DNA from 3 places in the Cytobacillus spartinae genome. Region 3 is predicted to be linked to each of the others. Evidence: predicted binding sites of a transcription regulator. Region 3 holds the regulator's gene; each other region holds the start of a gene.
What was found. Region 3 encodes Rex, which represses fermentation and respiration genes when NADH is low (regulators of the CRP and FNR family bind a similar motif). Its sites were predicted from a motif close to TTGTGAAATATTTCACAA; they were not measured.
Positions count from the first base shown of each region.

Region 1 (4,292 bases), on a different contig from region 3:
TAAGCGTAACCAGAAGGCATACCTAATTCTTCCCAAACACTTGTTAAATCTTCTCTCTTTACCCCTAAAAGCGCAATCCGTTGTCCACCGGTTATTTTAACTAGTGGAACATGATATTTCTCAGCTACTTCTGCGATTTTTTTCAAATCTTCCGCTGTTGTAACCCCTCCATACATCCTTGGAACCACCGAGTAGGTACCATCCTTTTGAATATTTGCGTGCAATTTTTCATTTACTAATCTAGAATCCCGATCATCTTGATAACCTTCTGGGTATATCATTCCTAGATAATAATTTAGAGCAGGTCGACATTTTGAACAGCCTTCTTCGTTTTTCCAATCTAGTACGTACATAACTTCTTTAATACTGTTAAGTCCTTTTTCTTTTATTTCTAGTACGACTTCATCTCGACTCAAGGAAGTACAGCCACACAATGCTTTTTTCTGAGCAGTTTGATCAAATTCGTCACCAAGTGTAAATGCAAGAATATCAGAAACTAGTGATTTACAACGACCACATGAGCGGCCCGCATTTGTGCAAGAGCTTACTTCATCCACTGATGTTAACCCTTGTCCCTTGATCGCTTCGACAATCGTACCTTTCGTCACTCCATTACATCCGCAGATCAGCTCTGAATCTGGCATAGCCGCTACGCTTTGTGATTCCTGTTCACCATTACTCAAGCCTAAAATCGCACTGCTTGTCTTTCCACTAATATCTTCTTTCTCCATTAGCATACGGAACAATTTTGTACTGTCTTTTGTGTCACCATATAAAACGATTCCAACAATCCTGTTATTTCGAATTAATATCTTTTTATAGATGCCTTCAAATTCGTTATGAATGATGATTGATTTAGTCGAAGCATCCTCTAGTATTTCACCAGCAGAATATAAATCAATGCCTGCTACTTTTAGTTGTGTACCTACCACTGACCCTTCATATGGCTTTGTTCCCTTCTCACATAAATGTTCAGCAAGAACTTTTGCCTGTTCGTATAGAGGAGCTACCATTCCATACGTAATTTCCCGATGTTCCGCACATTCCCCAACTGCGTATACAGAATCCACACTGGTTTCCATAAAATCATTGACAACAATCCCTCTGTTGACCGTCACTCCAGCATCTTTGGCAAGCTTTGAATTCGCTTGAATTCCCACAGCCATTACCACTAAATCTGCCTCTATCTCAGAACCATCTTTAAACTTTAGACCTTTTACCTTTTGATCGCCTAAGATTTCAACGGTTTGCTTTTCTAAAAGAAATTTAATTCCTTGTTCTTCAAGTTCTCTTCGAAGCATGTTTGATGCAGTTGGATCCAATTGTCTTTCCATCAGATGTGGCATTAAATGAACAACATGAACGTTCATCCCAAGATGTACTAATCCTTTAGCTGCTTCTAAACCAAGTAAACCTCCACCGATTACAACGGCATTCTTATGGCTTCTCGATACATTGATCATCTTTTCACAATCTTGTATATCTCTAAAGCCGGTTACACCATCCTTATCAGCACCTGGAACTGGAAGAATAAAAGATCGTGATCCTGTTGCAAGAATCAATTGATCGTAATGAACCTTATTTCCTTTTTCTGAAAAAACGATTTTATTGTTCGTGTCTATATGAACGACAGGATCACCCGTATGGAGATCAATGTTATTTTCTTTATACCAATCCCATTCGTTTAGGATCATTTGCTCAACTGTCATGTCACCTTGTAAAACATTTGATAATTGAATGCGATTATAGTTCGGATATGACTCTTCGCCAAAAATAGTTATATGATATGCATCGGCATTAATTTTTAAAATCTCTTCAATCGTTCTTACTCCAGCCATCCCATTTCCAACTAATACTAGTCTTTTCTTTTCCATGACCTGAGTCCTCCTCTGGATGTATCAATATTGTTTGTTGTTATGATAGCTCTATTTTAACTGCTTGAATGGTGAAAACTTGTGATGTTTGTCACAAACCACTGAATTATGTGAAGTTATTCACAAATAGTTCAAAATGGAGCCGCTTTCAAAAAAGTTATAAGAAAAGGGCTTTCCTCGAATAGGAAAACCCTCCCTTACAAGTATTAGTTTTTATGATTTTCCGTTTGCGAATAGATCTTCCAATTGCTTTCTAAGAACAAACTTTTGAATTTTCCCACTTGCATTCCTCGGTAAAACATCACAAAACACATATTTTCTAGGTCGTTTGTAATTTGCTAGTTCCTCGCTGTTTTTACACCACTCATCAAGATCGGCTTCAGTGATTGCAGGGTCCTTTTTTACGACAAACGCTGTAACACTCTCACCCCAACGATCATCGGGTTGCCCAATAACCGCTACATCAAGTACGCCACCTTGGGCATAGAGTACATCTTCTACCTCGCGTGGATAAATATTCTCTCCACCAGAGATAATCATATCGTCGACACGGTCTTTAACCCATAGATACCCTTCCTCATCTAGATAGCCGATATCCCCTGAATGGTACCAGCCTTTAAACATCGCTTTTTCAGAAGCTTCTTTCCGATTAAAGTAGCCACTCATCATGCATGGTCCTTTTACGATGATCTCACCTGCTTCACCAGCTGGGAGAATATCGTCTGGATCTGAAGGCCCATCTTCCTTAGGCCTTACAATCCTTATTTCGTGATTTAAACACGCCTGACCTGCAGAGCCAGCTTTTCTAATCTGGTCATCTTCATCTAAAAAAGTAATGGCAGGTCCCATTTCAGTCATTCCATAAGCTTGAACTAAAGAAATACCTAATTGATTTTGACAAGCATATACTAGTGCTGGTGCCATTGGTGCTGCTCCATAAAGACCGAGTTTTAAGCTGGATATATCATAGTTGTCTAACGGCTCTTGGAGAAGCATATTCCACATCGTTGGAGCTGCAAAAAACTTTGTGATTTTTTCAGTAGAGATTAATTGCAATACACCCTTTGGATCAAAGTGGTGGAGAATCGTATTTTTGGCTCCTACATGGACCCTCGGTAAAAACGCACAGTGCAGTTCAGCACAATGGAACATAGGAGCTGTAACAAGTCCATTATCACTTGGTGTAAGTCTAGTAGATCCTATCACAATTAAGCTTTGTTCCACCATTTCTCGATGACGATGGATGACTCCTTTTGGTCGACCTGTTGTACCGCTCGTGTACATAATTGCATAAATATCATTTTCATGGATGTCTGCTTCTATTTCATTATTTGGTGCTTCAATTACTTTTTCATGATAGCTTTTCGCGTAAGATGGTACTCCATCATCAATGATCCAAAACGAAGTATGGGGGAATCTTTCAGCTATTGGACTTATACTAGATTCAAGCATTTTTTCAAATAATACGACCTTTGGCTTCGCATCATTTAGTATAAAAGCTACTTCCTCAGACATTAATCGGAAGTTAATAGGATTAAAAATAGCACCAATCTTTGCACATGCAAAGAAAGCTGTTGCTAACTCTTCTGTATTAAAGAGGTAAGTCGAAACAATGTCACCCTTTTTGACCCCTTCATTTAGAAGGGCATTTGCTAATTTAGTTACTTCAATGCTCCACTCTTTATACGTATAACGAAGGTCTTTTCTCACATCATAAAGTGCTTCTTTATTAGGATACTTATTAACGGTTAAATCAAATATCTTTCCAATAGTAATCGTCATGCGATATTCCCCCTATTATATTTAATTTAAACATGTAATGTCTCGGCTGAAGCCTTATTGGTATCATGTAATGTCTTTAAAAAATAGTAAACCGTGCATAGACGAAATTCTGAATTTACCTTAAAGCCCTAAATTCTTGGCAATTATCGTCTTCATGATTTCATTTGTACCAGCATAAATACTTGAAACCGGAATATCACGGTACCTTCTTGCAATCTCATATTCCTCCATATACCCATATCCACCATGAAGCTGCATGCATTCAGCTGCTATTTGTTTAGCTATGTCCGTCAATTTAAATTTAGCCATCGATACCTTTGTAACAATGTCCCTGCCATTTATATGATCAAGAATGAGTTGATCAAGAAACGCTCTTCCCATCTCAATGTCCGTTGCCATTTCAGCAATTTTAAATTGAGTGTTTTGGAACTGACTGATTGGTTTTCCAAAAGCTTCACGGCTTTTCACATATTCAATGGTCATCCTTAACATTTCTTCCGATGCAACTTGGGCAGCGATAGCTACTAATAGACGTTCCTGTTGAAGTTTTTCCATCAGATAGATGAAACCTTTCCCTTCCTCACCTATTAAATTCTCCTTAGGAACACGACAATCTTCAAATATCAATTCTGCTGT
Region 1 covers NZ_JBIACK010000001.1:258,100-262,391, reverse strand. The annotation lists gene nirB (nitrite reductase large subunit NirB) at 1-1,874, opposite strand, end outside; gene ACFYKX_RS01245 (fatty acid--CoA ligase) at 2,088-3,656, opposite strand; gene ACFYKX_RS01240 (acyl-CoA dehydrogenase family protein) at 3,777-4,292, opposite strand, start outside.
Region 1: a site for Rex is predicted at 1,983-2,000, ahead of nirB (nitrite reductase large subunit NirB). Genes of this name have one in related genera too.

Region 2 (4,292 bases), on a different contig from region 3:
AAGTTAAGATTACTTGTAAGAACTTCCAAGCTGGATCAATACCAGGTTCCATTAACTGATGGTGGAAACCAACAGGAATGGAGAATAGTAAGAATAAAATAAATGACATACGTGCAAGAGAATCTGAGAATACTTTTCCACCGATTACTTTTGGAATAACAACATACCAACACATATAAGCAGGTAATAACCAGAAATAAACTAGTGGATGTCCAAAATACCAGAATAGAGTTCTACTAATTGTTACATCAACTCTTTCCACAAGTCCTAAAGACCAAGGAAGAAGCTGTAAAAGAACAGTAGCAGCCACACCGATTGTTGCAACAATCCAAAGCATTGTATTTACAACAACCATGAATGTTAAAAGTGGACTCGGTTTACCAGGGTTTGTTCTTTTCCATTTCGTATAAGCTGAAAGCATTGCCCCGCCAGCTAACCAGCTACCTACAACGACTAAAGTTAAGCCAATATAAAAAATTGGGTGTGCTTGTAAAGGTGCATAGAATGTAAATAGAACAGAAGCTTCATTAAGTAAAATCATTACAGCTGCCATTGCAGTACCAATCGTCATGACCCAGAAGCCAATCCAACCAACTTGACGAGCACCATTAGAAAGTGCCCCTACCGTACGGCTTACAGCTGCAAATTGGAAACCTAGAATGAAGAAAGTAGTAAGTACAAGACCTAAAAGTACACCATGAACCGTTAAAACTTGATAATATCCAATACCAAAAGGTAATTCCCATTTTCCTGAACGAACTAATACTTGTAATAAACCAGCAAGTCCGCCTAATGCTAAAGCAATGAATGCCACATAAAAGTGGGCCATTGCCAATTTACCATCACGGCGGTCAACTTTTTGGTTAGCTGTTATTGAGCTAATCATTATTCAACCACCCTTATTTTAGAAGTCATCATGTGGTGACCAGTACCACAATACTCGTTACATAAAATTAAGTATTCTCCAGCTTTATCAAATGTTGTTACTATTTCATTGATATAACCTGGTGTTAGCATCATGTTGATATTTGTACCAGCTACTTGGAATCCGTGGATAACATCTTTTGTAGTAGCGATTACTTTTACTTTTGCTCCAAGTGGAACTTCAACATCACCTGGTGTGTAAGCGAAAGCTTGTGCAACAAATACTAATTCGTAATCCCAATCTTTACCTTCAACTTTCTTTAGACCTGGCTGATCAAACGGAGCTGTTGTATCAACTTTTTCAGGGTTGACAGTTGCCAAACAGCTTGGCGGTTGATTCCCTACGTAGAATGCACTAACTCCTAAAACTGTAAGGAAAACAATCAGTGCACCAATTCCGAAGGTAAGCCAGATTTTTTCAAACTTATGGATATGCATGGCTTTAAAATCCCCTTTCTATCTTTTAGAAACGTTCTAAGAATAAGAAGTAAACGCTCACCCATGTTATTACTAGGATAAATCCTAATAAGAAAACGGAAGCTAACGTCCCCTTTAACGAAGAGCTATCCTCAATTTCAGTTTTTGTTTTATTACTGAGTTCCGTTTTCGCCACAACACTCACTCCCTTCGCCGATTTAGAAATATAAATGATTACATTCCCATAATACAAAACAAAATGGAAGATTCCATTAGGTTTCAGACACTTCACAAATTGTTCATTTATTATGTATTTACTATGATAGTAGTGAAAAATTGATGTGGCAGTGATTTATGTCACAAGTATCATGGTGAAAATGTGAAGAATTTGTGAAGGAGGTAAAAGTATCATTGTGTTTACTCTTGAATGTCTTGAACGAGGATGGTTGCATTGAGCATGTTTTATAGGAGGATAGTCTTGTAGCTTAGACTTTTATGGTTGAAAAAACAGGTATTTAGATACGTTTTTTTATGTGTAGGATGGTCAGTGATAAAAGTTGTTGAGAATAATTTTTTATAAAGAACTAATTAATTGCACAGAAAAAAACCGCATAGATCACTAGGCGGTTGTCTATTCCCTTTTCTTTTAAGGGTGTTTATATTTTGGTATGCTATGTTGGGTCTATGCGTCGTATGCATTGGTGAACAAACCTGACCCGTTACAAGAAGGACAATCATATAACCCATCGTAAGGAACCAATTCTATTGCATGGGGGTAAAGTTGAAAACCTTTACCATAGCAATCTGGGCATCTGTTTTCTAACTCCATTTTAGAAATATGGTTTTCATACCTAGACGAAATCCACTCGTTAAAAGCATCAATTAATCCCAATTATTTCACCTCTTTACTAAACTGTTTTGTTCATTTGTTGTTTTTGACTTATCTTATATGGTCTCTAAACAAAAGACTGAACTGTTTGCTTTTTATGGTTGGAGAGTATTTCCTAACGTATCAACATAAAATGTGAAATGTGCGCATAGCCAACTTTCTAAGTTAGAATAGTCATTTACTATTAATCTTTGTAATAACTTGATTTTTATTCATAGAATTTGGATCGAAAAAACGTAAGGTAATACGATTCAAAGTAATGTAGAAGCAAAAGTTATCATATTATATTCTAATCGTACCTTTTAAGGTTAATATTTTTTGATAAATCCATTAATCACACCAAATGATTAAATTCCTCTATATCAGCGGGGAGTAGACACAAAATTAAATTAGGAGTAATAAAATAATAAAACGGAGATGTAGGAAACGAGAGGGATATATATGGAAAAGTATTATTGTGATCACTGCAGGCTTATTTATAATGAAGAAGTTTTATGTAAGGCTTGTGGCTGTGACGTCTCAAAGAAAATTTGGATTGAAGTTCAAAATCAACAGGATTACAATTCTTCAATTACACCGGACTAATCCGGTGTTTTTGTTTAAGTTTGAGTGAAATTTTAGATTAGTTTAAATAGTCAGTCCTTTATTCTTTCTTTTTTTCGTTTCATTTGTTATTTTGAAATAGCATACATACTTATAAAGGGTGATTAATCATGTATTTACCTTCGTTTAGAGTAGATAATCAAATTGCTCTTGTAACAGGAGCTGGTCGTGGAATAGGACGGGCACTTGCTGTAGGGCTGGCGGAAGCAGGGGCCGATGTGGCACTCCTATCAAGAACGAAAGAAGATTTAGAAGAAACTGCTCGCTTAGTTGAAAAGCAAGGAAGAAAAGCTTTAGTGCTACCGACAGATGTAACGAATCGCGAAGATGTAAAAAGAAGTGTGGAAGCTGTTGTAAAAGAATGGGGTAATATTCATATTCTTGTAAATAATGCAGGGATGAATATTCGATCAAAAGCTTTAGAGGTAACAGACGAAGAATGGCAAACCATTATGGACACAAACCTTAAGTCTGCATTTATGATGTCTCAAGAAGTAGGGAAAGTCATGAAGGAAAAGGAGACAAAAGGTAGAATTATTTCTATTTCTTCAGTTGCTGGGCATGTTGCGTTAAGAACGGGTGTAGCTTATGCTGCTACTAAAGCGGCAATGATCCAAATGACAAAGGTGTTGGCACTGGAGTGGGGCCAATACAATATTAATGTAAATTCAATCGGCCCATGGTATTTTAAAACACCATTAACTGAGAAGCTTTTAGCGGACGAAAAATATGTTTCAGATATATTAGCGGTTACTCCACTAAATAGAGTAGGTGAGTTGCCAGAACTTGTTGGTCCTGTTGTGTTCTTGTCATCAGAAGCTGGAAGTTATGTAAGCGGCCAAACGCTGTTTGTAGATGGTGGCATGACTATTCATGGATTTTAAATCTTAAAATAAAAAAATGACACTTTTGGGTGTCATTTTTTTATTTTAATTCTACCATTAGAATGACTTCTAAAATGCCAGCATTTTGGATATGTATCGGTAAGCGAAACGCTTTTTCAAAGCCATATACCTTTGTTTGACCAACAAATACTGTCGGAGGAGTTATATCCATCTCAAAGCCTTTTTGGGCAATAGTAGTAGATAAATTTCCGGCAATCATATTACCGAGTTCCCCTGCGAATGATTCTAGCATATCTCCCTCTAGCACCATTCCAAACATGCCCTCTCCGATTTTACCGAAGATTTCTTCTGTCCCGTCAATAATAATACGACCTCTTACATCTCCGGTCATTCCAATTAATACACCAACAGAATGTTGTGTAAAAGGCTGTGTAAACAAAGATGGCTTGTCTACTGCTACTTCAAACGGGAGCACTGCTTTTACTGCGTCAATAGTCCCGTTTAAGATGTCGGTAACACTCTTAGTTAAAGTCACAAAACATTCCCCCAACATATAAACTAACACTAATATTATCATATATTCTAGAATTAATGAGTAAAGTTTTTTGAAAAAT
Region 2 covers NZ_JBIACK010000008.1:150,675-154,966, reverse strand. The annotation lists gene ACFYKX_RS16355 (b(o/a)3-type cytochrome-c oxidase subunit 1) at 1-886, opposite strand, end outside; gene ACFYKX_RS16350 (cytochrome c oxidase subunit II) at 886-1,362, opposite strand; gene ACFYKX_RS16345 (cytochrome c oxidase subunit 2A) at 1,388-1,537, opposite strand; gene ACFYKX_RS16340 (methionine aminopeptidase) at 2,024-2,233, opposite strand; gene ACFYKX_RS16335 (SDR family NAD(P)-dependent oxidoreductase) at 2,944-3,717, shown strand; gene ACFYKX_RS16330 (chemotaxis protein CheX) at 3,758-4,213, opposite strand.
Region 2: a site for Rex is predicted at 1,719-1,736, ahead of ACFYKX_RS16345 (cytochrome c oxidase subunit 2A). Genes of this name have one in related genera too.

Region 3 (4,292 bases):
CCACAGCAAGTATTGGGATCTCCTTATACCCAACAGATGGCGAAGATGTGGAGTCATTGATTAAACATGCAAATTTCGCTATGTTTAGGGTTAAAGAACTCGGGAATACGTTTTCCTTGTATTCACCTATTGTTGAAGATCTAACCTACGAAGAACTAGTATTTGAAAATGATCTTCGAAAGGCCATTGAGCGTAATGAGTTCATGGTATATTATCAGCCGAAGGTTAACGTTCAAACAGGAGAATTAACAGGCGTTGAGGCTCTCATTCGTTGGAACCATCCAGAAAAAGGACTTATCTCACCAGGAAAGTTTATTCCAATAGCGGAGGAAACCGGATTAATTGTTCCGATTGGAGAATTTGTTTTAAGAACTGCTTGTAAGCAAGTGACAGAATGGAAGAACAATGGTCTCCCTACTTTGTCTATATCTGTGAACTTATCTACTAGGCAATTTTTACAATCAAATCTTATCAATATGGTTGCTTCTGTCCTAGAAGAAACCGGGCTTGAGCCGCATTTACTAGAACTAGAAATTACGGAGAGCATGACAATAGATGTGAAACAGGCGATTCCGGTTCTAAATGATTTGAAAAAACTTGGAATTAAAATAAGCATTGATGATTTTGGAACTGGATACAGCTCTCTCAACTATCTAAAGGTACTACCTATCGACCGTCTAAAGATTGATCGTTCCTTTGTAAAAGATATTGCAAGCAATCAGGCAAATGCTGCGATTGTTTCGACCATCATTACAATGGCACAAAATTTAAACCTACTAGTTATTGCAGAAGGCGTAGAGGAAGAGGATCAAGTAGTGATTTTACAAAAAAATAACTGTACTGAAATACAAGGTTATTTCTTTGGACATCCCCTTCCCCCTGAAGAACTAGAAGAGAAAATTGGCGAGATTCAAGTTCGAGCGATTAAGTGGGCTAAACAACCGACAGAGATAAGTTAACACATTAAAGTGGCCATCAGAATTTTACTTCTGATGGCCTTTATTGTTTATATTTCCTCTTCTAAAATCTGTTCAGCCTGCTGGGCTTTTTTATAAGCAAATCTCGAAATTAATATACTCACTTCGTACAGGATTAGTAGCGGCACTGTAACCATCATATGAGATAAAAGCTCAGGTGGCGTAATAAATGCTGCTATGACAATCAGAATAAAGTAAGCGTATTTTCGAACCTTTGCCAAGTACATAGGTGTCACAATTCCTAATCGCGTTAAAAACATGATAATAACGGGTAGCTGAAACAGTAATCCAAATGGAATCGTCAATTGGAATAGGAATTGAAAGTACTCATTAATTCCAATTACCTGATTAATATCTAATCGGTTTGCGATTCTCGTCATGAATTCGACGACAAATGGAAACAAAATAAAATAAGAAAAAGCAATACCACTAATAAATAGAATAACGGATATTGGAATGTAGCTTAGCGTCACTTTCCTCTCTTTTTCATACAAGCCGGGACTTATAAAAGCCCATAATTGATATAAAAGAAAGGGTGAAGTCATAACAAATGCAATCAGAAAAGCAAATTGCATATAAATCTTGATTGGATCTGTCAGACGAAACGCATTCATCGTAAGTTCTTTTGCTTCATCAGCTTTCTGCAAATAGACGATTAACGGCTCCGCAATAAAGAAACTTGCAATTGTTGCAACGAAGAAGAAAACGACCGAAATAACAAGCCGTTTTCTTAACTCGCCAATATGTTCAAACATCGTCATATCTTTATGACTCATTGTATTTCATCCTAACATCACATAAAAATAAGTATTCACCGTACATATAAATTAATAAAGGATAAAACTTATGAAAATCTGGAATTAAGCTCACCTTTATTTGTATAAAAATTTAATTTGTGTCGCTCTTATTTTCTTTTTTTGTATCGTCATCATCATCTGCTAAACCTTTAGTAGCGTTTTTAAATTCACGTAAAGTGTTCCCTGCTGCTTTACCTAGCTCAGGTAACTTCTTAGGACCAAATATTAATAAAGCAACGAACACAATAAGTATGAGGCTTCCCATACCGATATTCATCATCCTGCCTCACCTCCCTCATTCTATCATAACGGATTTATTACTATCTTCAACTATTTTATATTGGTTAATTCTTTTTGCACTTTACTAGATTTTCGTGATTTTATTCACTATCCTCGGCTTCAACGCCATAGTGCTTCAGAAAATAAACAAGTGATTGCAATTCAACAGCTAAATCAATATGATGGACCCTAATGAAAGATGGTACTGTTAACCTTGCCGGTGTGAAGTTTAATATTCCCTTTACATTAACTTGTACAAGACGATCTGTAATGGACTGGGCAAACGTCGATGGAACCGTCAGAATAGCCACTTGAACATCTTCCTTCTCGATTACCTTCTCTAAATCATCCATATGGTGAATAGGAACATCGCCTATACTAGTACCTACTTTACCGTGGTCAACGTCAAAAGCGACTTCAATTTTTGTATTATTATTCTTTAAGAAATTGTAATTTAAAAATGCTGTACCTAAGTTACCTACACCGATTAATGCTACTTTCGTTAACTCATCTTGATCTAGCGTTTTTCGGAAGAAAGATAGTAGATAATTTACATTGTATCCATAACCCTTTTTCCCTAAAGCTCCAAAATACGAAAAATCCCTTCGGATTGTTGCTGAATCTACTTTCACCGCTTCACTTAACTCAGCAGAAGAAACTCTTTGTTTTCCTGATGAGTGAAGGTTTTTTAAAAATCGATAATATAGAGGTAACCGCTTTGCCGTTGCTTGCGGAATCTTCATTGTTTCATTATTCATCCGAAATCCCCCGCCCGTATTTTAATTGGCTTATTTTAATCTATCTTCTCTTTTAAAATCCCCATTTTTACCGCCAGTTTTTTCAACTAGATAGGTTTTACCTATCACCATTCCTTTATCTACAGCCTTACACATATCATATACAGTCAAAGCACAAGCAGATGCTGCTGTTAGCGCTTCCATTTCCACACCCGTGTTCCCTTTTGTCTTTACAGAAGCTGCTATGAAAAGGGTGTATTGATCCTCTTCTTGTTCCCATGTGAATGAAATGTCAATCCCAGTCAAAGGAATAGGGTGGCACATTGGGATAATCTCTGATGTTTTTTTACATGCCATAATTCCAGCCACTTGCGCTACAGCTAGAACATCTCCTTTTTTCATCTCATTATTGGTAATTCGATCGTAAATCTCTTTATTTACCGTTATACTAGAGTTAGCAATGGCCGTTCGAACTGTCTCTACTTTATCACTCACATCGACCATTTTCGCTCTACCTTCATTATTAAAGTGGGTAAATTCCCCCATCTTACAACACCTCACTCAAATCATACACTATTTTACCCATTCTGTAAGTAAAGATTGTACTATCCTTCACAATAAAAGTTTACTACGGCTTTGCGTAATATTGATAGTTAACAGGAATTCGATTCCTTTCATTTACTTTTATTGCTCTACTCCTTTTATTACGTTAAACTAACTCTAGAAATATAGAGGTGAAAGTTATGATATTACTGCAAGTGAACCAATTATCAAAATCATACGGTGCTGACCCTATTTTAACGAATATAAAGCTAGAAGTGCAAACGCGTGACCGAATTGCTTTAGTAGGTAGGAATGGAGCGGGGAAATCAACTCTACTTAAAATCATTGCTGGGCATATGTCTAAAGACAGCGGGGACATTATTAAGCCAAAAGAGGTAACCATTGGTTATCTTGCTCAAAATACCGGTTTAGAGTCAGGTCTCTCCATTTGGGATGAAATGCTTACTGTATTTGAAAACCTTAGACGCCAAGAGAAAGAACTCCGTAAACTCGAAGAAGCCATGTCTGACCCTTCTTCCTTTCAGTCGAGTGAATACGAACGGATTCTAAAAGAGTACGATCTATTGCAAGTTCAATTTAAAGAAAATGGTGGTTATCAGTACGAATCAGATATTCGTTCTGTTCTTCACGGACTTAACTTCCATTCCTTTGATTACTCGACTAAAATAGATAGCTTAAGCGGTGGGCAAAAGACAAGATTAGCTCTAGGTAAGCTGCTATTAAAAAAGCCTGATATTCTAATCTTAGACGAGCCGACAAACCATTTAGATATCGATACGCTTTCCTGGCTTGAGCAGTATTTACAAGGATATCATGGAGCCATTTTAATTGTTTCCCATGACCGATATTTCCTAGACAAAGTCGTCAATCAAGTATACGAGATATCCCGTAAGCAAATTACAAAGTTTACTGGAAACTATAGTGCTTACCTTGACCAA
Region 3 covers NZ_JBIACK010000022.1:5,026-9,317, reverse strand. The annotation lists gene ACFYKX_RS25755 (EAL domain-containing protein) at 1-959, shown strand, start outside; gene tatC (twin-arginine translocase subunit TatC) at 1,007-1,753, opposite strand; gene ACFYKX_RS25745 (twin-arginine translocase TatA/TatE family subunit) at 1,866-2,054, opposite strand; gene ACFYKX_RS25740 (redox-sensing transcriptional repressor Rex) at 2,155-2,811, opposite strand; gene moaC (cyclic pyranopterin monophosphate synthase MoaC) at 2,842-3,336, opposite strand; gene ACFYKX_RS25730 (ABC-F family ATP-binding cassette domain-containing protein) at 3,534-4,292, shown strand, end outside.